3 regions of the Pelosinus sp. UFO1 genome follow, and region 3 is predicted to be linked to each of the others. Evidence: riboswitches for the same ligand, from Rfam matches in the RefSeq annotation. Region 3 holds a riboswitch; each other region holds the start of a gene.
What was found. Region 3 has a riboswitch for FMN ahead of ribD (bifunctional diaminohydroxyphosphoribosylaminopyrimidine deaminase/5-amino-6-(5-phosphoribosylamino)uracil reductase RibD). Riboswitches for the same ligand answer to the same signal wherever they lie in the genome.
Positions count from the first base shown of each region.

Region 1: another riboswitch for FMN. It lies ahead of UFO1_RS02165 (ECF transporter S component); the one in region 3 lies ahead of ribD (bifunctional diaminohydroxyphosphoribosylaminopyrimidine deaminase/5-amino-6-(5-phosphoribosylamino)uracil reductase RibD).
Region 2: another riboswitch for FMN. It lies ahead of ribB (3,4-dihydroxy-2-butanone-4-phosphate synthase); the one in region 3 lies ahead of ribD (bifunctional diaminohydroxyphosphoribosylaminopyrimidine deaminase/5-amino-6-(5-phosphoribosylamino)uracil reductase RibD).

Region 1 covers NZ_CP008852.1:510,984-521,424, reverse strand. The annotation lists gene speD (adenosylmethionine decarboxylase) at 1-572, opposite strand, end outside; gene UFO1_RS02200 (YhcH/YjgK/YiaL family protein) at 1,022-1,492, opposite strand; gene panD (aspartate 1-decarboxylase) at 1,580-1,963, opposite strand; gene panC (pantoate--beta-alanine ligase) at 1,968-2,813, opposite strand; gene panB (3-methyl-2-oxobutanoate hydroxymethyltransferase) at 2,832-3,671, opposite strand; gene UFO1_RS02180 (Rossmann-like and DUF2520 domain-containing protein) at 3,658-4,554, opposite strand; gene UFO1_RS02175 (DUF4870 domain-containing protein) at 5,015-5,365, shown strand; gene UFO1_RS02170 (YitT family protein) at 5,527-6,378, shown strand; gene UFO1_RS02165 (ECF transporter S component) at 6,494-7,078, opposite strand; FMN riboswitch at 7,169-7,297, opposite strand; gene UFO1_RS02160 (Nramp family divalent metal transporter) at 7,408-8,670, opposite strand; gene UFO1_RS02155 (PAS domain S-box protein) at 8,968-10,410, shown strand.
Region 2 covers NZ_CP008852.1:3,141,378-3,151,818, forward strand. The annotation lists gene UFO1_RS14910 (methylated-DNA--[protein]-cysteine S-methyltransferase) at 1-31, opposite strand, end outside; gene UFO1_RS14915 (N-acetyltransferase) at 260-712, opposite strand; gene UFO1_RS26015 (aspartyl-phosphate phosphatase Spo0E family protein) at 820-981, opposite strand; gene UFO1_RS14925 (class I SAM-dependent methyltransferase) at 1,216-1,962, opposite strand; gene ribB (3,4-dihydroxy-2-butanone-4-phosphate synthase) at 2,351-3,004, opposite strand; FMN riboswitch at 3,122-3,267, opposite strand; gene UFO1_RS14935 (methyl-accepting chemotaxis protein) at 3,487-4,323, shown strand; gene UFO1_RS14940 (hypothetical protein) at 4,391-4,717, opposite strand; gene UFO1_RS14945 (DUF1003 domain-containing protein) at 5,062-5,571, shown strand; gene UFO1_RS14950 (methyl-accepting chemotaxis protein) at 6,056-8,086, opposite strand; gene UFO1_RS14955 (lactonase family protein) at 8,250-9,518, opposite strand; gene UFO1_RS14960 (2-keto-3-deoxygluconate permease) at 9,560-10,441, opposite strand, start outside.
Region 3 covers NZ_CP008852.1:2,525,718-2,536,158, forward strand. The annotation lists gene recG (ATP-dependent DNA helicase RecG) at 1-590, opposite strand, end outside; gene UFO1_RS11865 (DUF1858 domain-containing protein) at 693-890, opposite strand; gene rpmB (50S ribosomal protein L28) at 1,077-1,268, shown strand; gene hslO (Hsp33 family molecular chaperone HslO) at 1,345-2,220, opposite strand; gene yfcE (phosphodiesterase) at 2,231-2,785, opposite strand; gene ribE (6,7-dimethyl-8-ribityllumazine synthase) at 2,825-3,289, opposite strand; gene UFO1_RS11890 (bifunctional 3,4-dihydroxy-2-butanone-4-phosphate synthase/GTP cyclohydrolase II) at 3,293-4,501, opposite strand; gene ribE (riboflavin synthase) at 4,530-5,189, opposite strand; gene ribD (bifunctional diaminohydroxyphosphoribosylaminopyrimidine deaminase/5-amino-6-(5-phosphoribosylamino)uracil reductase RibD) at 5,158-6,288, opposite strand; FMN riboswitch at 6,399-6,530, opposite strand; gene rpe (ribulose-phosphate 3-epimerase) at 6,571-7,218, opposite strand; gene rsgA (ribosome small subunit-dependent GTPase A) at 7,222-8,097, opposite strand; gene pknB (Stk1 family PASTA domain-containing Ser/Thr kinase) at 8,110-9,984, opposite strand; gene UFO1_RS11920 (penicillin-binding protein 2) at 10,001-10,441, opposite strand, start outside.

The sequences.
Region 1 (10,441 bases), 2.0 Mb from region 3:
TTAATTTTATGATCAATATAGAATTTTTTACCACTGACATCACGAGTAAAACCTCGTACTCGATAATCAATAATCGCAATGTCAGAGCTAAAACTATTAATTAGATAGTTTAATGCCTTCAGAGGAGAGATTTCTCCGCAAGTAGAAACATCAATATCGGCACGAAAAGTGCTAATCCCTTTATCTGGGTGACTTTCCGGATATGTGTGTACAGTAATATGACTTTTATCCAAATGTGCAACAACTGCATCGGACTGAGGATCTGATAGTTCGTTTTCTTCCAGCTCATCAGCGGCAATTTTACCCTCGGAAATGAGCATGGTTACACTAGCACCTTGGGGGTCATAATCCTGTTTGGCAATGTTTAAGATATTAGCTCCAATCATATTGGCGACTTCTGTTAAAATATTGGTAAGCCGTTCTGCATTATATTCTTCATCGATGTATTCAATGTAAGCTTGACGATGTTCTGGACTTCTGGCATAACAAATATCATACATATTAAAGCTAAGCGTCTTGGTTAAGTTATTAAATCCATATAATTTCAATTTTTTAATTGATTTTATTTCCATCTTTCTCTCCTTACTTTTTGTATAATTTAAAAGTTATGCCCTGAACAACGGCACCATCAAGTGTCCTTTCTTTAGACATGTACCATTTATAAAGAAGACTTGATTCAGATGGAGTTTTACCTACAACTGAATCCAAGGACTCTTAACTCCCACTTATTAGAATGGGGGTCTTAGAGCAGGTTTAGTCATCGGATAAAATGCACTTCTAATACTACATAATAGACTACTTTTTTACTACTGTAAATAGTCTGTATTATATATATTATAGTATTCTCCTTTGAATGTATTCTATAGAATGTATAAGAAAAGACTTGGCTTGTGCCAAGTCCTCGGACGCAGGCAGAAGCCTTAGTCGTTCTTACTTGGAATCAAGAAAGTGTTATACTTTCTGATTCCGTAAAAAAAGAACTCCACAAGCAGCTGCCATTCTGATGTGGAGTTCTCTTCTTTTATAATTGAGAAATTGCAATTTTAATGACTACCTTTTTTACTGTTTGTGCGGTCCTTCTCATGCAACAAGGACGATGTACATCATTAGGAAAGAGTACGGCATAGGTTCCTGGCTCTAATACCATATCGGTTTCTTCCATGATCTCTTTATAAAAAATAAGATCTTTTTCCTTTAGTTCGTCTTGAAGCACTATACACTGATCTGACAATAAGCTGCAGCCAATTATCTCTTCACCTGAAGCCAAATATTGAATATCGATGTACTTTTGGTGAGCCTCTGGGCGTCTATCTTGTTTAGGTTCGGTTTGGTATTCAGAAACTAAAGCAAATATAGTGTCCCCTTCAATATCATGTCGTCCAATTGTTAACTTTGCTAAATCTGTATTTTTTAAATACAACAGCGCTTTTTGCAACACAGGTGAAAATGCAGATTTCTCTTGTTCCAAGTTTTTTAGTTGTCCGTAAATCAATTTTTTGTCCCCCTTATCGATCCTCCCAGATTCCTACCTTTTTAAGGTATTTTACTCTATTCTTTATTTAGTATTGTCTTTCCTTTGTTATTCTATCTGACCATGAGTTTCCTTAGAACGAATTTCCTTCACTTGATTTTTTTCATCCACCATTACCACCGTAGGAGTAAAGTCTTTTGCCTCTTCGTTAGTCATCATAGCATAGGCAATGATAATGACCTTATCACCAGGCTGCACTAAACGAGCCGCTGCCCCATTTAAACAAATAACACCTGAATCTTTTGCTCCTGTAATTACATAGGTTTCAAAACGGTTCCCATTATTATTGTTAACAATTTGCACTTTTTCATTAGGTAGAATCCCTGAAGCTTTTAATAAGCTTTCGTCGATTGTAATGCTACCCATGTAATTAAGATTGGCCTCTGTCACCGTGGCACAATGAAGTTTTGCTTTTAAACAAGTAATAAACATAATATTATCCCTCCAAAATTGTATTATCAATTAAACGAGTATTCCCAATCCGGACAGCTAAAGCAAGAAGAGCTTTGTCCCTTATAACATCCAGGTTTTCTAATTGGGGATAGCTATATACTTCTACATAGTCGATTTGCGCTAATTTTTCTTTTTGAATTTTAAGTATTACCTGCTCCTTAATGTTCCGAGCATTGACTTGCCCTTGATCAACCAGCTTTTGCGCAAGCTGTAGACTTTGCGATAAAACCAAGGCAGCCTTACGCTCCTCAGGAGATAAGAAAGCATTACGAGAGCTCATGGCTAAACCATCCTCCTCCCGTACAATAGGCACTACTTCCAAAGTAACGCTCATATTCAAATCAGCCACCATACGCTTAAGTACCAACACCTGTTGGGCATCTTTTTGGCCAAAGAAAGCTTTATCCGGCTGAATAATATTGAATAATTTAGTTACAACGGTAGCTACGCCACGAAAATGACCTGGTCGTGATAAACCACATAATTTCTGAGTAATACCATTAATCTCAATAAAACTGCTATATCCTGCTGGATACATCTCCTCTGGCTGAGGATGAAAGATGACATCTACACCAGCTTTAGCAGCCTGCTGGCTATCACCAGATAAATCCCGAGGATACTTAGCAAAATCTTCCGTAGGACCAAATTGCGTTGGATTGACGAAGATACTTGCTACAACTATATCGCAACTTTTCTTTGCTTGACGCATTAAGGTGAGATGCCCCTCATGCAGGGACCCCATAGTTGGTACTAGTCCAATACTCATCCCTTTCTCTTTTGCCTGCCTAACAAAGAATTGCATCTCCTGTATGTCTGAAATTATTTTCATCTGAATGTCCCCCTTCTATTAGTACAATTTTTCCAATACTTCATCCGAAATTTTAAAACTATGCTCTGCGCCAGGAAAGGCTCTTTCTTCTACCTCTTTTCTGTATTCGGCGATTGCCTGAGCCAGCTGAATATGAAGGTTGGTATATTGTTTCGCAAATTTCGGAGTAAAACCAGGGAAAAGACCTAATAAATCATTGGTAACCAATACTTGTCCATCACAATATACCCCTGCACCAATACCAATGGTTGGTATCACAATGGAATCGGTAACCTTTTGTGCTAACAATGCAGGCACACACTCTAATACCACTGCAAAAGCCCCGCTCTCTTCCAAGCGTTTCGCATCATCTAACAATTTTTGTGCACCTTTTTCTTCTTTGCCTTGCACTTTAAACCCACCTAAACTATGAACCGATTGGGGGGTTAGTCCTAAATGTCCTACCACAGGGATACCAGCTCTGACAATGGCTTTTACCGCATCAGCAACCTCTTGCCCCCCCTCCAATTTAACAGCTTGAGCCCCTGTTTCCTTCATGATTCTCCCTGCATTTGTCACGGCCTGCTCTGTTGAAACTTGATACGACATAAAAGGCATATCCACAACCACCATTGCCCTTTTTGCCCCTCGGCACACAGCTTTCCCATGATGAATCATATCTTCCATCGTAACAGGGAGTGTAGAATCATACCCTAATACTACATTGCCTAAAGAGTCACCAACTAACAACATATCTACTTCAGCGTCATCTAAAAATTTCGCCATAGAAAAATCATATGCTGTCAGCATGGTTATTGCTTTACCAGCAACCTTTCTCTCTTGAATCACCGTTGTTGTAATACGTTTATTGCTGCTCATCTTCTTTCTCCTTTAGTTTCATTTTCAATAATTCTGTCATGCTATTTGACTGCATTTGATCTATTGTTCCTTTTTCTAAAGCAACCCCTAGAGTATATAATCCAAGATTTTGATACAACTTCTTTTCCTCATCATTTTCTAAAACCTGTAGATGAGCCTCTATGGTAATACTATCCCCTCGACTAATAGGTCCTGTTAAGGCCTCCGTAGGACCAAGTTCTTTTATTTGATTCACTGTGCCCTGCAATAAGGGCAATAAGGCTTTTGAAGCCTCTTCTCTAGATAAACCAAAACTACTATATAGTTGACTCGCCCAATGTATCAACGAAACTGTATAATTCGATACAATACAGGCCCCAGCATGATATAGTGCCCGGTCCTTATCCAACATAACAAAACCGTTTCCGCCTAAATCCTCGACTATTTTTTTTCCTGCTACTATCACCTCATCATGTCCGCTCAGTGCAAAATACACACCAGATAAAGCTTCTATAGATAGTTCTTTATTGGCAAACGACTGAAGGGGATGCATACAGCCAATGAAAGCTCCCTGCTCTCTAGCAGGTTTCAATATTTCGGTAGGCAGGCAGCCTGAAGTATGGATAACAACTTGTCCTGGCCTAAAGCCACTTTTCTTAGCCAGTTCCTCTACTACTTTACCAATATAGCGATCAGGAGTTGTAAGTAAGACAATATTCGCCTCTTTCGTAAAATCTACTGCTTCTGTCCCTGCTTTTACACCAAACTGTTTAGCCAATTCACGGGCCGAATCTAAAGTACGGCTAGCGATTCCTACTAATTCATAACCCTGACTATATAAGGCTCGGGCCAACACACTGCCTACTTTACCAGCTCCGACGATTAGCACCTTTGGCTTGTTCATGCTGCTTCTCCTTTTTATCCACTATATAAGCCGATTTAATAGTATAGATAACAATCAATTCCCGATCCTACTTCTGAGAAAAAGTATGATAGATGTACTCTCTTAATAACATACTAATAAACGCCCTAGGAAAAGAATATAAAAAAAGCCTTCCGGCACTTGTCCGAAAGGCATACTTTTCCTATGTAACCTCCCGTCTCAGTCCATCATAGATCTAAGCGGATATAATACCAGTATTAACATATAGCTATATTGATCCTTCACAGCTGAAGATTCCTTTTTTATAGTATGGTTCATTACGATACCACCTAAAGAAAACCTCTGCTATAAATGTTCCTCTTGATAATATCATAAACTGCATTTCAAAAACAAGGTTTTATTATAGTGTGATTTTCAATCTTTATGAATAGGATATACAAAAGAACCAACCTACTATAAAATATACTTAGGAGGTGTTTTTATGAATGGAATTACAGGAGAGCAAAAATTGCTAGCCATCCTCGCTCATATATCCTATTTTTTAGGCGGTCTGGGTTTTATTATTGCACCTTTAGTCATTTTTTTATTAAAAAAGAATGATCCTTTTGTTTACGAGCATGCTAAGCAATCTTTGGTGGCTCATTTGGCCATATTAGTTACTTCTTGCCTTGTGGGACTGCTATGTACACTCCTGATTGGAGTCTTATTACTCCCCATAGTAGGTATTTTGTGGCTAATCCTCATCGTAACCTCTATTATGGCAGCTGTTAAGGCATTCAACGGGGAAAGCTATCAATACCCTTTCATTCAAGGATTCATTAACAAACTATAGTAAAAATCATCCCTACTTCAGGGAGTAAATAAATATCAGTAAAATTTCTTCAGGAATCGGATATAAGGATCGTCTACTTCCTACGTAACGACTCCCCCCTATAGCCAATTCCTGAAGATTGCTATTGATACTACTTAATTAAACTTCTATAGGAGGAACAGATGCGCTATAAAATTTATCAATATCTCTCGGTTGGTGTTGGCTGCCTGCTAAGCGCTGTAGCTATTAATAGTTTTCTCGTCCCCCACCATCTTTTGAGTGGTGGAGTTAGTGGCATCGCCATTATTCTTTATTATTTATTTAAATTCCCCATCGGCGTGCAAATTCTTGTAATGAATATTCCACTTGTTTATGCTGCTTATCGTCTTTTGGGAAAAGAGTACACTATAAAGACCCTTTATGGAACAGCCCTATTTTCCTTTTTTGTCGATGCAACAGGCTACTTGGCAAACTTCACTGTGGTAGATGATCCGATTCTTTCAGCAATCACCGGTGGCATTATTACAGGAATTGGTTCTGGCCTGATTTTTAAAGCCAACGGAAGTGGTGGAGGACTTGATATCGTCTCCAGCATTATCAAAAAGTATTATTCTATGAATGTTGGCGCTGCTTCCTTTTCCATTAATTGTGTGATTATGCTGATTGCTGCCATCCTCTTCGGCATCAAGTTGGCCATTTTAACATTAATCTCTATGTTTATTGCCGCTAACATTACGGATAATGTCGTGGAAGGGATCAATCGCAAGAAAACGGTTTATATTGTTTCTTATAAAACTGATGAAATCTTAAAAGCGATTTTGAAAGAAGTTGGTCGCGGCGCTACCATCCTTCGTGGAGAAGGAGCTTTCACAAGACAAGACAAACAGGTCATCTTTGTTGTTGTAACTCTTACGCAAATTGGTCAGATAAAACTTCTTGTACAAGAATCAGACCCTAACGCCTTTATGATTGTGCAAGATGCCGTCGAAGTCATGGGCAGAGGTTTTACACTACCAAGTACCAAACAACTATAATAATTGTTTGACATCTTTTAAACCGCAAAGAAGCAGAGGACACAGAGAAAAGAGCACTTTTTAGAATAGTGAAAGAGGCTACTCCTTGTATTGGAGTAGCCTCTTTCACTATCTCTTATCTTTCACATAAAACGGGAAAGATTTTTTTATAAATCATCATGGTAAAAATAGATATGACAATTCCCTTTATCAGATTAAATGGTGCAATGGCCATGGTGATGAAAGATTTTAAATCCACAACCTGAGGATTGGCTACTGTCCCCAAGGATATAATTTGCTCAAGAGGAAAATGCAATACTGCCTGATAAAGAGGTAATAGTATAAAATAATTTAATAAAGAAGCGGAAAACATCATAGAAATTGTTCCAACGCCTAGAGCTATAATAGCCCCGTTACGACTACTATATCTCTGGTATAAGCAGCTTGCCGGAAGAATAAATGATACGCCTACCAGAAAATTAGCAACTTCCCCAATCCCCATCGTTTGGCTATTTGCCCCATGTATTAGGTTCTTGATCAACTCAATGCCAACACCAGCGATTGGTCCTAATAGGAAAGCACCAAGGATAGCAGGCAGTTCACTGGCATCCAATTTTAGAAAACTTGGCATCATAGGTAACGGCACCTCAAAAAACATCAAAATGACAGCAATTGCAGATAAGATTCCTACCTTTGTTATATAACGTGTATTGTAAACCACACAGATTCCTCCTTAATCATAGAAACAAAAACTTCCCGAAATATCTTCGGGAAGTTAGTAGCACAAGGAAACACATCTAATCATGTGCTAGTATATCTTCTTTCATCCAGACTATACTGTCGGCTTTGGAATTACACCAAATCAACCTTGCGGTTCGTGGGCTTGCAGAATCCACTGCTTACCACCGGTCGGGAATTAAACCCTGCCCTGAAGATGTTTCAATTTATTTAATTTCAGCCCCGGAGATAATCATTCTCAAAAATGATTATTATGGATACATTGTAGCAAATTCAATTTGTAAATGCAAGATATAAAATATAGCACCTGGGTTACTTAATGAAATCCCATAACAACATCATATTTAATACGGAAACAATAATACCAATTGCCCATAACATAATTTGTTGCAAACCTGTATTGGCATACTTGCCCATGACTTGCTTTGACGATGTTAAATAAATTTGTAAAAATATTGTCCACGGCAGTTGAACACTGAGAAACATCTGTGAATAAACCAACCCCTGGAAAGGGTTCTCAATAAAAAGAATTAAAAGTACTGACAAACCATAAGTAAGAGCTACTCCCATCCAGGAATGGCGATCCTTAACGTCATATGGCTCACTAAACATACCAGCAAAAATACTTCCACCAGCCATACCGGCTGTAATCGTAGAAGAAATACCAGAAAATAATAGTGCTATGGCAAAAACAACTGCTGCGGCATTTCCAAGTAAGGGACGAAGCATAATTTCAGCTTGTTCCAATTCTTCGACTTGTACCTGATTGCTAAAAAACACAGCTGCGGCTATTAAAATCATGGCACTATTAATTGCCCAACCAATACACATTGAAAACAAAGTATCTGCAAACTCGTATTTAAGCTGTTTTTGAATGACAGCTTCATCTTCCAAATTCCATTGCCTACTTTGAATAATTTCGGAATGTAAAAATAAATTGTGTGGCATTACCACTGCCCCGAGCACACTCATCACTACAAGCATAGCTCCTTCGGGAATGACAGGAGAAACCCAGCCAATAGCAGCCTCAGGCCAATTGATATTCACCAAACTAAGCTCAAATAAAAATGCTAATCCAATAATCGATACAAAACCCATAATCCATTTTTCTAATCGCTTATAGGAATTGGCCCACAACATCCAGCCACATCCTAAAGCCGTAAATATAGCGCCCACCTTTAAGGGAATATGAAATAACATATTTAAAGCAATCGCTGCACCCAGTATTTCTGCTAGACCTGTCGCAACAGAAGCCGTTACTGCAGATAAGAGTACGGTCCGTGAGACTAAGGGCCGCAAATATTCTGTGGCTGCTTCGGATAAACAACGCCCTGTGACAATCCCTAGATGGGCCACATTATGCTGTAATACAATTAGCATAATTGTAGACAGCGTCACCATCCACAACAATTTATATCCATATTCGGCCCCTGCCGCCATATTAGCAGCCCAATTCCCTGGATCAATAAATCCTACTGTTACTAGTATTCCAGGGCCAATATACCGTAATATTTCCCTTGCCCGTTGATTTAAGCCATGCTCTTCTTGGAAAAATCTTTTCACTATTTTGAGCATTTATAAAACCCCTTTGTGAATTTATTTCTTTTTGCATAATACTTTATATAACTTGTATATAATATTTATTCTTTTTTAAGTGCCTTTTTCCCTTCTTTAAAATTACGGTAAAGTAAAGCTACCAATTTGTTACTGTATATCATACTGGATATAACAGTAATATAGTATATTTTTTTACATTCCTGTTTTTTCGACAAATTATCTAAAGGGAAACTATCTATCTTTGACGAATGCTATGCTACAAATAATCTTTCAAAGGATTTCAAATATTATTTGTATATGGGGGTACGTTTTTTTATGAATGATTCTCCGCGAAAATTTTCTATAGAAGAACCGATTCCACCCTGGCAACGTGTACACGACTTCAAATCTCTCGCTGAAAATTCTCCCGATGCTATCATTCGTTTTGACAGGAACCTCTGCTTTATCTATGCAAATCCCGCAATTAAAATTATCACGGGTATACTAGCCGAAAATCTGATTGGCACCAAACTCTCAGACCTTGGTCTTTCTTCTCATTATTATCAACTATGGAAAACTGAAATTAACAAAGTTTTTAAATCTAAAAAAAGTCTAAGTTTTCAGTCTGATTTTAAAACTTTACATAAAAGAACAATGTATTATCATGCCCTGTTAGTTCCAGAGCTTGGAGCCGATGGTTCTGTTGAATATGTACTATGTACCCTTCGCAATATCACAGACTTAAAGAAAGCTGAGCAATCATTAAAGAAAAATCAAGATCGTACGCAAATTCTACTCAATTCAATACCTGATACCTTATTTGTGTTAGACAGGAATGGTTTTATCCTGGATTATCAAGAGTCGAAAAATACATTTCCCTTCTTCCCCCCTATCAATCTTCAAAATAGAAACATTAAGGATGTACTGCCCTTAATAGCCTCAAAAATTATGCATTACTTTGATCAGGCAGTAACTACAAATACTATGCAATTTTTTGAATTTCAAACTACAGTAAATTCAATTACTTATTATTGTGAAGGTAGAATTACAGCGAGCAACGAAAATGATTTCGTCTTGATAATCCGTGATATTAGTGAACTTAAACAAATGCAGCAACATTTGACTCGATTCGATCGCTTACACTTAGTTGGAGAGATGGCTGCCAGTATCGGTCATGAAATTCGCAATCCTATGACTACGGTACGTGGTTTTTTACAAATGTTCTCGAAAAAAAGCGCTTTTCAAAATTATAAAGAATTAGTGGAACTTATGGTTACTGAAATTGACGATGCAAATCGAATTATTAGTAAATTTATATCCTTAGCCAAAAATAAGTCTTTAACCTTAGAATCACACAATTTGAATACCCTTATCAGCTCCTTACTCCCCCTATTACAGGCAGACGCAATTATTGCAAATAAAAAAATTTCTACTCAGCTTGAATCCATTCCAGATTTTGAAATGGATGATAAAGAAATAAGCCAGCTTATTCTCAACATAGCCCGAAATGGTCTTGAAGCCATGTTCCCTCGGACTGAATTAGTAATTCGTACGTATGTGGAACAGAACAGGATCGTTCTCGCTATTAAAGATCAAGGAATAGGAATTTCTCCTGAAGATTTGGACAAACTAGCTACCCCTTTCTTCACAACTAAGGAAGATCAGCTAGGTTTAGGTTTGGCTATCTGCTATAATATTGCTGCGAGACACCAAGCAGAGATAGTTTTTGACACTAGCCCTCTTGGAACCACCTTTTATGTGAAATTTAAGCTCCCTTAACAATCTTCTACTCTACCAATAAATTCTTATT
Region 2 (10,441 bases), 620 kb from region 3:
TGGTTGTTTGATAGAAAAATATACTTTTCATGGGTTTACCTCCCAAGCTCTTATCTGGTATTGCTTGCCTTTATTTTACGCTATAGAATAACTATTTGTCTTTCTAAATATCACTTTCTAATTCTTCGTAAGTTATTAAAAATGGGCATCACCCTTTGCGAGTAAGCCCATTTTTTAATCAACATTATATCACCGTTAAGGCAAGTCGTTCTTTCTTATGCCAAGCCCATGGTAAAATTATTGAATCATCCCTATTTAGTTATATTTCTATCTTTAGAGCAATTTCATCACAGTTAGGAAATTTTGTACAGTTTATACATTCTTTCCATACCTTATGCGGCAATTGGTCTTTAGATAATTCGATAAAACCTTGTTTAACAAAAAAATTAGGCTGATATGTTAACGTAAATATCGTCTTAATCTCTAAAGCTTTCGCTTCTTCAATTAGGCCTTGCACAATATTACGGCCGATACCCGATTTAATAACATGGGGGGCAACTGCCATTGCTCGGATTTCCGCTAGTGAATCCCATACTAAATGCAATGCCCCAATACCAACAACTTCTCCATTATCTTCTGCCAAAATAAAATCTCGCAACGTTTCATATAACATATTACGCGAACGCCCTAACATCAGACCCTGTTCAGCATAAGCGTTAATTAAATTATACATACTTTCTACATCTTTAAATGTAGCTTTACGATAAATCACTTATACCACTCCCTTAATGTATAATTTCACATTATACATTAATAAAAATACTGGCACAATACATTTTTAAAAAGCTTATCCTATTTCTAAGAATGTACCTCATTCACCTATCCAGCTTTTTGAATGGGGTCTACTCTATATAATTCATTTATTGCTTCGTCTAGTCTTTGACTAACGAATAACACATCTGGATGTGATATTCCTTTTTTGAGCGCCATTACGTGCATTTCATGCCGCAAGTACTCTATCTTACACCATAAATTTTCCACGACAAAATCCCTTCATTCTTTCTTTATTTTCAGCACATTATCCATTATATGTAAAACATCTTGCAAATTGTGTCGAACTAAAGTTCTAAAATAAACTTTATTTCATTAAATAAAGTTTTTCTTATCCTTATGTCGAAGATACAGGTTCTTTAGTGCGCTTTAACTCCACTGGCACCCATACAAAGGAAACTATTGCAGCATAATAACAAACCAAGGTGCTGCATGCAACAAATTTTATTTACTCTTCTTTGCTCGCAAAAAAAGAAATTGAGGTTTCTGGGTTAGTTTTTCGTATACTTTAGGATGTAATTCTTTGAATTTTTCTGTTGGCATAGGTTCTATTAACTTTTCAATGGTAAATCCTGCATCTAAAATAGGCGAGACTATTTTAGATAAAGGTCTTCTGTAAAATTGAACTTTTACTTTCCCCTTATTTGTCTCCCACTCATCTTCTATAATCTCTGTTAAAAAGTAGTTTTCTCTATTAAAATATGTAAAATCCATAAATGGATGATGTACAGACAGTATTAAAGAACCTAATGGCTTTAATACTCTAATAAATTCAGCCATCACAAGATTCCAATCTCGAACATAGTGAAGTGTTAAAGATGACAATATGATATCTATGGATTTATCTTTTATAAAATTAAGAGGTTCATTGAGATCAGCTCTTATAATATCAGCTTTATCGCCAATTCTTTTCTTTGTCATTTCTATCATTTTGGGACTAAAATCTATCGCTGTTACATTAGCTCCCTTAGTAAGTAACCAGTTACTATACCATCCTGCAGCACACCCAGCATCTAGCACCTTTTTTCCTGCAACATCAGGAAGCAATGATAAGGTAGCTGGTCTTTCATAGTAGGCATTAAATGGTTTCGTATCAACACACTCAAAATAATACTCTGCCATTGTCTCATAGGAATCATAAGAAATCGAATTTTCATTTACTGTTCGTTTATTTTCCAATAAATTCGTCAATATTATCTCCCCCTAATATGTAATGAAATTAAAGCTTCTCACAATTTCACAAAATTCTTAATGAACTATAAAATGTACTTAAATGAACGAGTAGTGTACCCACTTTATCGTTATTAAAGAAACTAAACCCTCAACGTTCTTTTAAAAAGGTTGCTACTATACAACGCCATATTTAGTATATACAAAAAACGTAACAGCATTACGCTGATACGTTTTCCTTAACTAATCCTACAAGTAGTCTTCCTGCTATACTTATTTTTCTTATCACATAATTCCCCACGAAATAACATAATGCCAAACACCTGCAAGCTAAGCTGCTTTGCAGGTGTTTGGCATTATATATTATCCGCAGGATCTTTCATCCTAGGTCCGAGGTTCGGACTAGACTTTATGATGCGAATATTTCTCTACTTTTTCGATACGCAATTACATCGTCAACCGTAACCACAGGCATATTATTCTTCTCTGCAAATGCAATGATTTCGGGTAGCCGTGCCATTGTACCATCAGGATTTGTCAATTCACACAATACGCCAAAAGGTTTCAAACCAGCAAGTCGCATTAAATCAACGTTGGCCTCTGTATGTCCAGGTCGCTCCAGTACACCGTCCCGTTTGGCCTTTAATGGGAAAACATGTCCCGGACGCACAAGTTGCTCTGGACTTATAGGATCCGCAATCGCTGCTTTCACTGTAGTAACCCGATCGGCAGCAGAGACACCTGTAGTAACTCCATTTGCTGCTTCAATAGAAATTGTAAAAGGGGTTCCAAAACTGCTTGTATTAATATCTACCATCATCGGTAATTCTAATGCCTGCACTCTTTCCTCAGTCAAACATAAACAGACAATTCCACTGCCCTCACGAATTAACATTGCCATTTGTTCGTCTGTTAAAGACTCTGCTGCAAAAAAAATATCACCTTCGTTTTCCCGATCTTCATTGTCGGTAACTAAGATACCACGACCACTGCGCAATGCAGTAAGAGCGTTTTCCACCCTTTTGTCAGCGTTTCCAAAATGAGTTAGTAAAGTTTGATTCATAGTATATTCCTCCTAATAATTTAGTAGGACTTACCAGAATCAGGGCACAGAAAAAGACAGTTCAACTTTAAACATAAATAAAAACTTGATTCCTTCTAAGAATCAATTGGTTGACTGCCTTACTCTCTTTCATCCGGACTATACCGTCGGCACTGGCTTCTCACCAGTTCTGCTGACCTCTTCCTATAGAAGAGCGCTCGCGGGCTCCTCAGTAAAACTGAGATACCGCCGGTGGGGATTTTCACCCCGCCCTGAGAATAAGTCGCTATTTAAATAATATTCTTAAAGGTTTATATTGTCAAGCTTGCAATCGTCTTGTGTCCGTCAAGAGGGACGAATCCTCTAATTCTCTGCCTTTTTTGCTTTTTCTGGATTCTATTATAAAATTATTACAAATTTCGATAATTTTCACCGTTTTTTTTAAAGGTTTTTTGTATTTTGATATAGAATTGATAATCTGAAATTGTTAGGAGGTAGTAAATATGGAGCAACTCACCAACGAAAAAATACTTGAGGCTTTTAAAATTGTTCTTCCCTACTTAAACAAAATTGTCCGGGAAGATATGGCTGTTGGATTAACAGACAAAACGGCATACTTATCCTACTACCGTGCAAAAGAGTTTGAGCTTGATTTACCTGCTGGTAAGCCTATCAGAGGAATTAGTACTATCGAAGACTGTATTAACACAGGTAAAGAAACGTTTGCAGATATTCCACCTGAAGTGTATGGTCGTACTATAAAGACTATCTTCACTCCAATTTATGGCGTTAATAAAGAAATTATTGGGACTCTAAGCTCTGGAATCGATTTAAATGATAGCCTTAAATTAGTTGATACTGTTGAAAAATTAGCGAATTCAACTGGATTAGCCTCAGCAAGTGTTGAGCAAGTTGCTCAGAGTGCAAGTGAACTAGCAAGCGCGGGGCAAAAAGCAATTCAGCTAGCAGGAGATTTGATAAAACGGAATGAAGAAACAGTTCAGGTCATTAGTTTTATACGTACCATAGCGCAGCAAACAAATCTCTTAGGACTAAACGCGGCGATTGAAGCAGCCAGAGCAGGAGAACAAGGCAGAGGATTTGCTGTTGTAGCTGAGGAAGTTCGAAAACTTGCTGATCAATCGCAAGAAGCAACAAAGAAAATACAGTTAACATTACAAGAAATGAGTAAGGCTGTTTCCGATATCTATAAATCAATCGAAAATACTAGCTCTATTAGCCAAGAACAGGCAGCATCTACTCAGGAGATCGCAGCTAACTTAGAAGAAATAAATAAAGGCGCGAGCAATTTAGGAAAATATGTTGAGCGGTATAAATAAATAATTAAAAAGTAAGAAGTGATATCTTACCGCAAAGATATCACTTCTTACTTTTTTTCCTTATCTACTATTCAATCATCTTACTCCTAGTAACTTTGGAATAAAGCCACATGAACCAAGTACGCAACACAAAAAAACTTTCTACAGCTACGAACATACTATAGAGAGCTAAAAATAAAATACTAATTCTTTTTACAAATTCATTTCCTATAACTAATTGAAATAAATATTTAGAAACATCAATTACATCGTTACCAATCGGCGCATTTACAGCATGGGGTACGTGTTCCATAAAAAAAACTAAACGTGTTGCAATCAATAAATATAAGTACATTTTCCCTAATTTCTTTATAGACCGATATCTTTCATTCGGCAATTCCTTAGATGTTGACATGTAATGTACCTCCCTTTTGAAATAAGAATAGTAATATTTATGATAGTCCACTTATTATTTTAGGATAACTACATAAAACTATAATAGGAATCTCTAGCCTTGGCATTACCCCTATTATGACACAGCATAGCCTAGGATAACAATGTATACTTATTTCCTATTTTACTTTATGTTCATCATCCACTACCCCGCAGAGGTCAGCGAACCTGTCCCTTGACACCGTGAGTCTTGACACAAGTTCTATTATTTATGCACGATATATTTAACAACCCTTCAGAGGTACTGCAGGAATCTAATGTAATTTTGTGGTATATGAATCTATATGATAAGAGCGGGGAGGATTTATGAAGATTTCTAAGCTACAAGGTCCAGCAGCAACTTATAAACACGACGATCATGTTATAAAAAATATAAACAAAGAATTTCGCATTCAACTGACATATGGTCAACGTATAGCCGATTGGTTAGCTAAAGTGGTTGGCAGTTGGCCCTTTATTATTTATCAGAGTGTTGTAATTGTGATTTGGATGGCAACAAATGTGTATTTGACTTATAAGGCGGTTAATGACACAGATTTTTTTCATTCTTGGGACCCATATCCTTTTATACTGCTTAATCTTGTTCTAAGTTTTCAAGCTGCGTACACTGGTCCAGTAGTAATGATGAGTCAAAACAGGCAGAATGAAAAAGATCGGTTGGCAGCAGAGCATGATTATGAAATAAATATAAAAGCGGAAGAAGAGATAAAAGTAATTATGGACCACTTAGTTCATCAAGATATTATATTGAAAGAACTTATAGACCATATAGCAAAATTAAATGTAGAGTCTCTAATAACAAAGGATCACCGCTAGTAAAATTAGCCTGAAAAAAACAAAACCATGTCCTAGAGTTTTTCTCCTCAGACATGGTCTTAGATGTTATTGCAATACATCCTTTAATGATTATACTATACTCCATTTGATAATCATTGTCAATTAAATCAATATCCATCCCCTTTTATATTAATTTAGGTATTTCTACTACCTAAATTGAATGTATGCTAAATAATTTCATTATTGTTATTCTGTTTAAGCCACCAAACAATAAAAGGATATGACCAAAAATGACAGGCTATATAAAATAGCTTGTCATTTTATCTTTGAAAGCCCTCACAGAATACGCAAGGGCTTTCTTATTTAAGAGTACTTATCATTCTAGAGAATAATATTTATGCTTAATTTATATTTCACGCATAGATAGGTTAAGTTGTATACTCAGACAATCGAAGGTGATGAGCAAATAGTAAGCTTAAACAAAAGGAGTCAACATCATGGAGAACTGTCCACTATACCAATTTTATACCTTGAACTTCTCCACTGCTATTTGTAAGTCACCCGCCAAATTAGCCAAACTTTTGCTGGCTGAGGCAATTTCCTCCATTGCCGCTGACTGCTCTTCTGTCGCAGACGATACGGTCTCTGTCTCCATTGCATTTCCTTTGCTTACCTTATCAAGCTCATGACTGGCTGTTACCAATTTACGATTACCTGTAACTATCCCATTGATAGCATTAAAAACATCTTGAATCTGTTCCGAAAGCTGCGTAATACTTATGACAATGCGATCGAAGGTTTCACCCGTGGAATTCACAAACTCAACACCTGCTTTAACACCTGCCGAACTTACTTGCGCTGCTTCGACAGCTTGATTTATATTGGCCTGATTATGATTAATCAATCTCCCGATTTGCTGTGCAGCACGATTGGACTCTTCAGATAGTTTTCTTACTTCATCCGCTACCACCGCGAAACCTCTACCATGTTCACCAGCTTTAGCCGCTTCAATGGCAGCATTTAATGCCAATAAGTTAGTTTGTCCGGCAATTGTCGAAATAAGGTTAACAATGTTACTAATTTCGTGAGAGCCTCTAGCAAGCTCGCTAATCGCTTCGTGTACAGCTTCAGATCCTTGATGAATTTGCTGCATTTGCTGGATAACCTGTTCTAAGCCTCGTTTACCTTGCGTGGCTTCATCAGAAGCATGTTTGGCAGTTTCTGACGTTTCATTCATTACTACTAAAATTTGCTGAGTTCCAGCCGAAATCTTCTCAGCCACTGCTGTTATTTGCGCAAGCCCAGTCACCTGTTTCCTGGTTCCCTGCGCCATTTCAGTAATTGAAACGGCTACTTGATTTGCCGCCTGTGCTGACTGCTCTGCACAGGATGTTAATTCTTCACTTGACGCGGCCACCTGCTCTGCCTTACCTTGTACTTTATTTACTAATAAACATAGATTTGTCTTCATATCCCTAAAGCTTTGCGCCAATTGTCCGACTTCATCTGCAGAGTTTATCTTTGCCGGTCGATCTCTAAAATCTCCCTGAGCCAACAGTAGACATTCATCGCGGATAATCCGAATAGGTTTGGCAAATAACTTGCTTATATAAAAGATAAATAATATGGCAAAAGTGATAAAGATCACCGATACCACTAACATCGTCCGAGATAGAATGGCCACCTCTTTGGTAGCTTCCGCTTCTGCAACAGTTACTATCATCACCCAATGCATACCATCGGGCAGTTCAATGGGCGTAAAAACAGCCCTATGACTAACACCATCAATATATGTATATCTCCCCTGAACCTGTCGACCGTTTTCAACTGTCGTTTCAAATAAGTTGATCAACCGGTTATCTAGTTCGGCTTTTGGCAATTTTAGTTCGGCATCTATATTACTTTCGCTCAATTTTAACTTAGTAATTAATTCCGTCCTTGGATGAGCAATAACAACTCCCGCACTATCTGCTAAATATCCGAAACCACTATCCATAAATCTCAGACTCCCCATTATATCCGATAACTTCTCCAATGAGCATGAACCACCTAAAATCCCCACCAATTGGCCATTATATACAACGGGTACAGTTAGATTAATAGCTAATTTGCCGGTAGTTTTGGAATACAATGGATTAGAAACATAAGCCGTTTTAGTTTCAACTACCCTTTTAAAATAATCACGATCATTGTGCTTACCAAGACTACCATCCGATCGAACCCCTGAGCCATCAGGAGAAATAAAGAAAATAACATCAAACATCCCCATCCTCTGTTTTGCTTGCGCCATTAATGTAACAAGCTCACTTTTATCGCTGCCTTTTTGAATAGCAGGAACACTAGCAAGATCCTCTAGACGAACTATTCTGTCCTGTATCATATTTTCAATTCGGTTGGCATAATCAGTACTAGTAGCTCTGGCAGTATCGTCTATGCTCTTTTCCAGTGATCCACTAGACAGATAATAACTGAGACAAGATAGTATGCCTAGGGACAAAATAAACACTGGCAGCAAAATAATCAGTAGTCTTGTTTGAATACTTGTTACTTTCACTTTTTTCTCACCTTTCAAATTTTATGTAAATCTATGATTTTCAAATTACTTCTCACGCCAAATACAATATTTGAATAGTGTCAACCCTTACCGTGTCAGAAAAGCACAACTTTACCTTATGGCAAACCTGTGCTTGATTCTGACATATTAATTGTTTACGCCCTTATTCAACAGCAAATATAATACATACTGGGCTACCGGTTTTTATTACCTGACCAGTTGGCGTTACTTTTCCCGTTTTAGGATTTATTTGAAAAGTGACGATAGTATCGCTATTTTCGTTAGCTGCATACAAAAATTTACCTGATGGATCAAAAGTGAAGAAGCGAGGGCCTTTGCCCTGTGAAGACTCCCAACCGACGGGTGACAAGGTACCATTGGCTTGATCAACAGCAAAAGTGCCAATGCTATCATGCCCACGATTAGATACATATACAAACTTTCCCGAAGGCCCTATCATAATTTCAGCTGCCGTATTGTCACCAGTATAAGTGCTGGGAATACTAGGTATAATTTGCAGCGGTTTCAATTCACCGTTTTGCGCATTATAACGATAGGTTGTAATGGTAGAATCCAGTTCATTGGAAACGTAGGCAAAGGGGCTATTGGGATGAAAAGTTATATGACGGGTGCCTGCGCCTTCACGGGCAGTAACAACCGAAGTTTCTCCCGGAATCAGCTTGCCATGTTCCGCATCAATTTTAAAGGTAAATACTTTGTCCAATCCTTTGTCAGGAACCAAAAGAAATTTTTGCGTAGGATCAAACATTATCTGATGAGGATGAGAACTGCCCTGTTGGGTACGGTGCGGACCTGGTTTGCCAGGAAGCTGCGCCTGATCAACAATTGGCGACAAGGAACCATCAGGATTAATTGGTAATGAAACCAACGATCCAGTTGCATAATTAGCTACCAACATGAACTTATTAGAAGGATCAGTCACTAAATATACCGGATTTTTCCCATTCGTGGATTGTTGATTCAAAAAGGTTAACTTCCCGGTTTGTTTATCGATCGCAAAGGCACTGATTTCACTAAAATCGCCATGTACTGTATACAAGTAATCTTGACCTCGATCTAATGCTAAAAATGAAGGGTTTTCCTGAGATGTTTTTACAAGTTCCACATGTGTCCATTCTCCAGTTACAGGATCAACACGATAAACATTAATTCCCTCACCACGGGCATTACGTTCTTTTGTGGTACGAGAACCTACATAAGCATACATTACACCGTTTTTTTTCATCGTTGCACTAGCTAATGGCTTAGCTGGTGATTCCGTGGCCGCTGCAACTAGCGGCAAAAACGTGAATACCAAAAGAAGTACCATACTGATTATAACTTTGGGTAAATCTAGAAATAATCTCTTATTTAAAAGATTATTTCTAGCAATTTGGAAAGAGTATTTGCTATTATAAGCAGTTAATCTCATATATACGTCCTCCCTCTTTTCTTTAAAATCAAAGAAAATATTTACGACTGGAGTGCTAAGGTATCTTGTTTTTCTTTTCCTGACCCATATCGCTTAACTACAAATTTGGTAACCATAGGTACAACGACGGCAGTAAGTAGCACCGCTGTTGCAAGTTGTATAGTCGAAGCTGCTACATATTGTTGCATGGATGGATCAGCCAGTGCAATTGCGGCCGGCGTAGCCATGGAAATCCCCGCCGTACCAGCTGTAGCTATACCAGCATAACCAGGTCTTCTACAAATCCACCGATCTGCCAACAGCGCAGGAAGAGCACCACAGACTATCATAATAAAGCCTAAAATAATACCAGAAATTCCTCCTTGGATAACTGTCATTAGATTTACACCTGCTCCTAAAGTAAAGGCAAAACAAGGTATAATGGGCTCTACTCCTTTTCCTAATAATTTACGTAAATCTTCATCCATATTTCCTAATATAACGCCTACTATCATTGGTGCGATGGCCGCGATCAAACTTGACATCGGGATGGTAGCCATGCCAGATGCTCCTAGTGCAATCAAGGCCATAAATGGTCCAGATTTGATGGCCAATACGCTCATAGCCCCTAAATCAACGTCATCACCATATTCCGAAACTAAGGCCATGTACAATCCACCGTTACCACTAGTAAGCGCACTTATAATGGCTATTACGGAAATTCCCCAGAATCCGTCCATGCCGAATAGTTTAGCTACAAGCATCCCAAAGACAATACCGGTTATAAATTTCATAGCTAACAGTACTGAGCCCCTTTTAAAAGCTTCCGGTGCACTTTTAAGCCTCAGTTGGCTGCCTGCGAATAAAAAAGATACGCCTACCAAGCTTTGCGCTCCTTTATTAGAAAAAACACCTGTCATATACCCACCCATGTCCAATACCTG
Region 3 (10,441 bases):
ATGTTTTCAAAAGCTTCTCTACGGTCTAGCAAAGAAAATTGAGTCAAAATCGTAGAAGGTAATACTTCATGAATATCACAATAACCATGAAGTACCTGTTTAATGATCGTTCTTAAAAAGCGCTGATTAATACTTTCACTCGCGGCATACACTGGTACAATTTTTCCAGTATCAAACTCTTCATCTGTAATGATCTCAATTTCCGGGTTTTGAACTTCCACTTGATATGTTTTTTTTACCTTACCGGTTATGAGAAGTTCTACACCAGGCTTATACATTTTCTTCATATGGGGCTGATTAAACCATACTAACTGAGCTACTCCAGATGAATCATTTACTGCAATTTTGGTGATATGTAAGCCAGGACGAGGTTTACTCTCCATACAGCCGATAACCCCAGCCCTAAAAGTCTCTACTTGTCCATCCGTTACATTTCTTATCATGGTAATTTGGCTACGATCATCGTAACGATGAGGGAAATGTTCAAATAGATGACCAATTGTAAACAATCCTAATTTAGCCAAAGAATTTGCTTTTATCGGACCTACACCCTTAATATATTGAATTGGATCTCTCCAGCAATTCCCCAAAATAACCACCCTCGTAAAATAACCATTTCGATTATTACATTTTCTCTACACTACAAAAGATTTTAGCACCTATATATTAAGAAAATAGGCAAATTTGTTTGCCTATTTTTTCAAGCACAATTCATTTAATTCCTTTAGCAGTGCCTCAACATCAATATCATGCATTTTAGCTCCATTTTCAATTGTCTCAGTTGCTGCTCCCATGCATCCGATACATCCCATACCATGTTTAGCAAAAACCTCACGTACCAAGGGATGAGATCGAAGAAGTTCAATGATTGATGTTTGTCTAGTAATCACGATATATACCTCCCATCTCTTATCTATATTATTATATGTTATTTCAATATTTATGTTAAATCTCCTGCCATATAGGTCAGATAAAGAATTATCCTTAAGTCCTTGCATTTAGTAAGCAATTTGTGCTAAAATACTAATGTTATTGTAATAAGGATATCTTGTCCTTCATCAAAGGAGGTGGAATACATGGCAAATCTTTGTGAAATCTGCAGTAAAAGCCTAACTAGCGGCTCTAATGTCAGCCACTCTCACTTAAAAACTAAACGCACTTGGAAACCCAACATCCAACGGGTTAAAGCGGTTGTTAACGGTGAAACAAAACGAATTAATACTTGCACTCGTTGTTTACGTTCTGGAAAAGTTCAGCGTGCTATCTAATTTTATTTAAAAATCATTATAGATTATAATTAGGGCACAATAAAAAGACTGGGAAATTCCCAGTCTTTTCTTTTTGCTATTCTCCTTTAATTAGGGTTAATACTAGCTCAAGATCGCCTTTGTTAAATTGATATTTTTCACTGCAAAATGGGCAACACACTTCCGCATGTCCATCGGTAACGAGAATATCATTAATTTCCATTTCACCAAGACTAACAAGCACTTTCTGTACGCGTTCATAAGAACAAGGACACTCAAATTGCAGGGGAACTTCTTCATACATACTAACTGGTAAGCCTGCAAAAATTCTATTGATAATACCTGCAGCATCAATGCCCTCACTTACCAATTGAGAAACTGGGGGTAGTGCTGCTATATTCTTCTCTATTTGGCTTAAAACTTCATCATCTGCATCAGGTAAAGCTTGCACCATAAATCCACCTGCCGCTGTTACCGTTAAATCTGGTTGAACTAAAACACCTAAGGCTACCGTTGAAGGTGTTTGCTCTGATACTAATAAATAATTAGTGATATCCTCTGCTATTTCACCACTAACTAAATCTGCATTGCCAGTAAAAGGCTGTTTTAAGCCTGTAAATCTTGTAACAGAAATTTGTCCATTACCAACGCCTGCCCCAACGTCAAGTTTATTACCACGTAAAGGCAAATCAACATGTGGGTTTCTTACATAGCCCCGTACACTTCCACTAGCATGAGCATCCGTGACAATTTCACCAAGCGGCCCATCTCCAGAAATACGAATTGTAATACTTTCATCGGTTTTAAGATTGACAGCTAACAATAATGCTCCAGTCATGGTACGCCCTAGGGCTGCCGCAGCGACTGGATAACAATCATGGCGCTTTCTTGCCTCTTCAACTAATGTAGTAGTTACTGCGGCAAAAGCGCGCACCCCACCAACTGTAGTCGCTCTTATAATATGATCGCCCATGATTCCCCTCCTATAACAATTCCGAGATTACTACTTGCCCTGTAATAACGTCTATTACTTCAACAACACGATCCCTAAGCCTAGCAAACGTAGCAAGTCCATCAGGTCGCTTGGACATAGCAGGCGAACCCGGGTTCAAATAGACAATGCCATTATGTTTTTCTAATGAGGCCACATGGGTGTGTCCAGTAATAAATAGATCTGCTTTAAACTTGCCTGCCATTTCTCTCTTCGTCTCTTCGTTAAAGTTATGCCCGTGATTTGCTACGATACGCAATCCATCAACCATAATATATGCATATGGTGATTGAATAGGCATAGTTAGAACCATGCTATCCACATCCGCATCACAATTGCCACAAGCCGCTATGATTGGGACTGGAGAATTATTTAACAATTCAGCTAGCCGTTTAGGATCATATTCTTTTGGAATATCATTGCGAGGACCATGATATAGTATATCTCCAGCATGAATAATAAAATCACATTCGAAAAAATATTTGTTATATATTTTTTCCCAAGTATTCGCACAACCATGGGTATCACTAATAATCCCAATATTCATTTAATCACCCACTATTTCCTTGGAAATATTTTACTATTTTTAGATTTGTTTTAATAAATTAGCCATTTCGATTGCTGTTACTGCAGATTCAAAACCTTTATTTCCAGCTTTTGTACCAGCGCGTTCAATAGCCTGTTCAATACTTTCCGTAGTAAGTACACCAAAGATAGTAGGAACCCCTGTAGCCATGCCGACGTGAGCGACTCCTTTGGATACTTCCGAGCAAACATAATCATAGTGAGAAGTGCTACCTCGAATGACTGTACCTAAGCAAATTACGGCATCATACTTTTTGCTGACGGCCATTTTTTGAGCTACTAGGGGTATTTCAAAGGCCCCTGGAACCCAAAGTACTTCTATATCTTCTTCCTTTACACCGTGTCTTTTAAGGCCATCCAATGCACCATCTAGCAATTTTGAATTGATAAATTCATTAAACCTTGCAACTACGACACCAATTTTCAGTCCTTCTGCTACTAATTGTCCTTCTATAACTCTTATCATTTTTTATTCCTCCCCATATTGTTTTAGCATATGTCCTAATTTAGACTTTTTAACTGATAAATAACGCTGGTTAAATTTATTAGCTTTCATTTCTACTGGCATTCTTTCAGTAATAGTTAAGCCATATCCCTCTAATCCAGCTCTTTTCCTAGGGTTATTCGTCAATAAGCGAATGCTTGATAGACCTAGATCTACAAGTATCTGAGCACCAATACCATAATCTCTTAAATCTGGCGCAAAGCCTAAAATTTCATTCGCTTCTACGGTATCTTTTCCCTGATCTTGCAATGCATAGGCACGAATTTTATTGGCAAGACCAATGCCACGGCCTTCCTGCCGCATATACACTAATACTCCTGCTTCTTCTTGGCTGATGCGTTTTAAAGCACTTTCCAATTGTTCCCCACAATCACAACGTAATGATCCCAAAGCATCGCCTGTTAAGCATTCAGAATGTATGCGTACCATTACATCCTTTTTGCCAGCTACATCACCTTTTACCAAGGCAATGTGACATTGATTATCTAATTTGCTTTCGTAGGAAATTAAGCGGAAATTGCCATATTTAGTTGGCATTTTTGTTTCTGCACCACGTATAATAAATGTCTCATTTGCTTTACGATATTTTATCAACTCAGCAATAGTAATAATTTTTAAATTATGCTTAGCAACAAACTCCATTAAGTCTGGCACTCTAGCCATTGTACCATCTTCATTCATAATTTCGCAAATTACCCCTGCTGGATAACACCCTGCCATTTTGGGCAAATCAACTGCTGCTTCAGTATGGCCTGCCCGTCTTAAAACACCACCTTCTACATAGCGTAAGGGGAAAATATGACCAGGTCTTCTAAAATGTTCAGGTAATGCATTCGGATCCAACATTGTTTTAATCGTCTCTGCTCTCTCATGGGCTGAAATTCCTGTTGTTACAGTATGTGCATCAACAGACACAGTAAAAGCAGTGCAATGATTGTCTGTATTCTCACATACCATAGCACCAATACCAAGCTCGTCTAATCTAGAGCCAATAACTGGCATACAAATAAGTCCACGTCCATAAGTCGCCATAAAATTAATGGCTTCAGGGGTAACTTTATCAGCAGCCATTAATAAATCGCCTTCATTTTCCCTATCATCGTCATCTACTACCACAATTATCTTGCCATTTTTTACATCTTCAATTGCTTCTAAAATAGTATTAAATTTCATTTTTACCTCCAAGTATTTCGACTTATTTTTATGATGTGAACCCATTTTGCTGTAAAAAATTCATACTGAGAGTACTTGCTTTAGACTGTTTATCAGCAGTCTGTAATCCCAGCAATTTCTCTACATATTTTCCTATTACATCAGCTTCTAGGTTTACAGTGTCACCTGTTTTTTTAAATCCTAAGGTAGTGACAGATGCACTATGAGGAATCAAAGAAACTGTAAACCAATCTTGTCCATACTCAACAATTGTAAGGCTTATACCATCAATGGCAATAGAGCCCTTTTTTACGATATAACGCATCACTTCAGGCCCTGCTTCAATTTTTACGATAACAGCATTATCATTAACATCTTTAGCACGAATCATTCCAATGCCATCAATATGCCCGCTAACTATATGACCACCAAAACGGTCACCAATGCTAAGAGTCCTCTCAAGATTCACAATTGCTCCGTTTTTTAAACTCGCTAACGCAGTACTATCAACTGTTTCCGGCATAACATCAGCAGTAAAACAAGTATTATTATACTCAACTACAGTAAGACATGTTCCATTTACAGCAATACTATCACCTAACTTAACATCACTAATGACCTTACTAGCCTGAATTGTTAAACGTACAGATTTAACACCACGGACAATCGCCTTGACTTTACCTAATTCTTCCACAAGTCCGGTAAACATCTCGTCCCTCCCGGTTGCGCATATAGGCGCTAATTAATATATCTTCCCCAACAGATTCTGTTTCTATATCTTCTAGCAAATTTGCCTTATTAACATCAGCTATTCCTTGACCAGCTATTGGTCCTGGTGCGCTATTACCACCAATAATCTTGGGGGCAATAAACCAATGTACCTTATCAACTAGATTGCCCTCTAACACGGAAGCATTAATACTAGCGCCACCTTCAACTAATAAACTAGTAATTTGTCTTTTCCCTAATTCTTTAAATAATAAAGACAAATTAACACCATCTTGTTTGCTCTCAGCTACCAGAACTTCTACGCCACAAGCACGCAAAGCATTGACTCTTTCCCCTGGCGCCTTATCAGTAACGGCAATGATAGTTTTGGCTAAACCATCTGTTACTACATTAGCCGTCAGAGGTGTTCGTGCCATGCTGTCAACAATCACTCGAGTCGGATTCTTCCCCTGGTACGATAGTCGAGTCGTCAAACTAGGATTATCGGCTAATACAGTACCAATCCCCACCAGAATTGCATCACAAGTATCTCGTAAGGTATGTACGCGATTTCGCGCAGCAGGCCCTGTAATCCACTGGGAGTGTCCTGTGTAAGAAGCAATTTTTCCATCTAAAGACATTGCACTTTTCAAATGGACAAAAGGCAATTTTGTGGAGATCCACTTTATGAAAACCTCATTTAATTTTGCAGCTTCCCTTGACAGCACACCTTCTACAACTTCAATGCCAGCTTTTCGCAACTTATTAATACCTTGTCCAGCTACTAAAGGATTTGGATCTACCATCGCGACAATTACTCTCGTAATACCCGCCAAGATTAATGCATCAGCACATGGTCCTGTCCTACCGTGGTGAGAACAAGGTTCCAGCGTAACATATATAGTTGCCCCCTTCGCCAATTCTCCAGCTTGCTGCAATGCATTAATTTCGGCATGGGGTGTGCCTGCTTGCTTATGCCATCCCTGTCCCACAACTCGTCCTTCCCGTACAATTACAGCCCCAACCATAGGATTTGGACTTGTCCGGCCAGTAGCGTATTGAGCCAAAGATAGCGCCTGCCTCATATACTCTTCATCCATAATTGACCCCTCCAAAAAAATTAGGCTGTTAAAAAAGTTTAATACTTTTTAACAGCCTAATAGAACATTAGAAAAATGCAATAGCTATTAAGCCTTATCAAAGACTTAATAATAACCTTTTTCCATCCAGACTATACTGTCGGCTCCGGAATTCCACCGGATCAGCCATACGGCTCGCGGGCTAATCACCGCCGGTAAGGAGTTAAAAGATTTCTCTTTTTCACCTTGCCCCAAAGGCTCCTTATTCAATTATGTATATGTTACCAGTATTCATGAAAATAATCAAGTGCCTTTAATTTCAAAAATTGCTTTTTTAATATCTTCTGATTGGTATACAGCAGATCCTGCGACCAAAATTGTAGCACCAGCAGCTATTACCTGGCGAGCAGTTACAGCATTAATTCCACCGTCAACTTGGATCTCTACAGCTAAATTCCTTTCGGAAATCATAGATTTTAACCTAGTAATTTTATCAAGCATGCTTGGAATAAATTTTTGGCCACCAAATCCAGGATTTACGGTCATTAATAACACCATATCTACTTCACTAAGCACTTCTTCAATTACCGAAAGTGGCGTAGAGGGGTTAAGAGATACCCCAGCTTTTAGCCCATGCTCTTTGATGGTCTGCAAAACTCTATGTAAATGAGGGGCTGTTTCAACATGAATTGTTAAGAGATCAGCACCTGCTTTTGCAAACGCTTCAACAAAATCTTGCGGATTGCTCACCATAAGATGAACATCGAAAAATAATTTAGATACTTTGCGAATTGCCGCAACAACAGGAGGACCAAATGTAATATTAGGTACAAAATGTCCATCCATTATGTCAATATGAAGCATATCCGCACCTGCTACTTCTACTCGTTTTATTTCTTCAGCTAATTTAGAAAAGTCAGCTGAAAGAATTGATGGTGCTATTTTAATCATAATTTAAAATCCTTTCTTTTTTTCCTGAATTTCTGATAGTATTTCAATATATGAATTATACCGCTGTTCATTAATACGCCCCTCTAATACTGCCTGTTTTATAGCACATTGGGGTTCTTTCATATGCAGACAAGTATTAAATTTGCATTCCTGTACAATTGCTGCTATTTCGGGAAAATAATACATAAGATCATTTTTTTTCACATCATCAAACTCGGTAAAACTAAAACCAGGCGTGTCGACAACAAAGCCACCGGTAGTTAATGGTAACAGCTCTGCAAAGCGAGTCGTGTGCTTACCGCGACCAATTTTTTCACTAACTTCGCCTGTTACTAGTGTAAGCCCCTCTTCAATTGTATTTAAAATCGTGGATTTGCCAGCCCCTGAGGGACCGGCAAATACGCTAATTTTATCAGAAAGGGCATCTCGTAATTCCCTAATACCAATTCCCAATTTAGCAGATAATGTAATAACCGTATAACCAATACTGCGGTACAATGCAAGAAGAGGTTCTAATTCTTGCATATCCGCCAAATCAGTTTTATTAATACAGATGATTATATCTAAGTCCGACATTTCTGCCAGAACTAGAAATCGATCTACTAAAACTGCATTAATATTTGGATTTACTGCAGCAAAGGTAACAATAACTTGATCTATATTTGCAATCATTGGTCTTTTCAACATGCTACGGCGAGGTAATATTTTTTCAATTATCCCTTTATCATTTTCAGTAACATCATATTCAACTTCATCGCCTACTAAAAGTGAAAACCGTTCTTTTTTAAAGCGTCCTCGCAAAGTGCACATAATCACCTTGTCATTTGTTTTCACATAATAAAAACTATTATATGTTTTTAGTATCACCCCATGCTGCACTTGCTATGCCTCCTATATTGTTTGCTCTTGCAACAATACACCATTAATATACACTTGTACTCTAACTTGGCCTACACCATCCACGGTTTTTTCAACCTTATCACCAGGCTTATGGACATTTTCATAAACAACACGTCGGCCATTTGTATCAGTTAAAACAACTTGGACTGCCTGGCGAGTGGCACCTTCAGGTACTGTTATTTGCACAACCGCTTTTTTAGTTGCACTACCGCCGCCTTTTGCTACTATGAAATCTACCGAAGCACCCTCTGTAATTTCCGCTGAAGGACTAGGATTTTGTCCAATAATAGTCCCAATTGGATACTTATCGCTAACTTCTTCAGTTACTTTACCCACTTTTAGTTTTAGACTCTCAATTTGGGTGTTTACCGTATTTATCGGCGTACCACGAAAATCAGGTAAGGCAAATTTACGTGGACCAGCACCTTTACTTATAACAAGATCAACCGTAGAATTCTTATTGACTTGAGCCGGAGGGCGTGGCTGCTGATTAATAATTGTATCCGCTGGAACGTCAGCGTTAAACTGTTCATCAATTCTTCCTACGACTAAACCAGCATTTTTAATTTGCAGTTCTGCATCCCTTCGGCTGAGTCCTCTAAGATCAGGCACTATAGTAATCTCACCACCCTTGCTAATAACAAGATTAACCATACGCTGCTCTTTTACTACTGTATTTGCCTCTGGATATTGAGAAATGACGTTTCCAGCTGGTACTTTATCACTAAATGATTCTGATACTGTGACACGCAAGTTCTGCCCTGTTAAAATACTGCGGGCAACTTCTACTTGTTTGCCAACAACATTTGCAACGGTAACATCATTATTGCTCCAAAACTTACCAAAAGCAAAAAAAGCACCTATCATAAAGCCAAATAATAATAGCAATATTAAGCCCCATACTCGCTTCTTGGATTTATTACTTCTCGTTAAACTATTATTCTCTGGTTCGGCCCCAACCATATTTGCCTTGTTAGAAATGGGTTCCTCTATGCGTGGTAGTATCTGAGTAGGGAAATCCCCTCTTGACAGACGGCGGGTATGGTCATCCCTAAAATAGTTTTGTACTGATTTTAAGTCAGCAATCATCTCGCTAATGTCAAATCGATTCGCTACATCTTTTGCCATTGCCTTAAGAACAATCGCCTCCAACAAAGGTGGAACTTCTGGTTTTAGTTCCCGTATAGGACGTGGTTCTTCTTGTAAATGTTTCAAAGCAATGCTGATTGGCGTTTCGCCATTAAAGGGTACTGTTCCCGTCAGCATTTCATAAAGAACAACACCTAATGAATAAATATCTGACTTCGCCCCAACCACTGTTCCTTTTGCCTGTTCAGGAGAAAAGTAATGTACTGATCCTATTATTGTTGAAGTATGATGCATCGTAGCTGAGCTTACTGCTCTTGCAATACCAAAGTCAGTCACTTTTATACGCCCAGCGCGAGTCATAAGTATGTTATGAGGTTTTATATCACAATGTACTAAATTATTCTGATGCGCGTGTTCTAATGCTTCAGCGATATCTGCGGCAATCCGAACTGCCATTTCTATAGGCAGTGGTTCTCGTAAAATACGTTCTTTAAGAGTTTCACCTGATATATATTCCATAACAATATAGTGTACATCTTCATCTTTTCCGACATCATAGATATTTACAATATTGTGATGAGATAAACGAGCTGCTGCTTGCGCTTCACGCCTAAAACGGGTCACAAATTCTTCGTCATTTGCAAATTGTGAACGTAAAACTTTAACTGCTACAGAGCGATCTAACAGTTTATCATGTGCCCTATAAACATCAGCCATTCCACCGCCACCAATATGCTCCAAAACAGTATATCTCTTATCAAGAGTTCGATTAATCATGTGAACCATCACCCCCTTATTGTAATGCTGCCCTAAACACTTGACGGGCAATTGGCGCTGCAATGCTTCCCCCATAACCAGCATTTTCAACAATTACCGCAATTGCAATTTGCGGATTATCTGCTGGTGCGAAACCAATGAACCAAGCATGTGAATCCCCCTGAGCATTTTCTGCGGTACCAGTTTTACCAGCTACTTTTATACCTGGTAAAGAAGCTGATTTACCTGTACCACTTTCAACAACTTTGACCATCATTTTACTAATATCCTCAGCTAATTGAGGGCTAGTCACAGTAAGCCATTCTTCCTGAGAATATGATTTAATTACAGTACCATCAGGATCCGTTATCTTATCTACAAGATATGGCTTCATAATTACCCCCTTATTAGCAAAACTACTTGCTAGCATAGCCATCCGCAAAGGTGTAACCAATAAACTGCCCTGGCCAATGCCCGT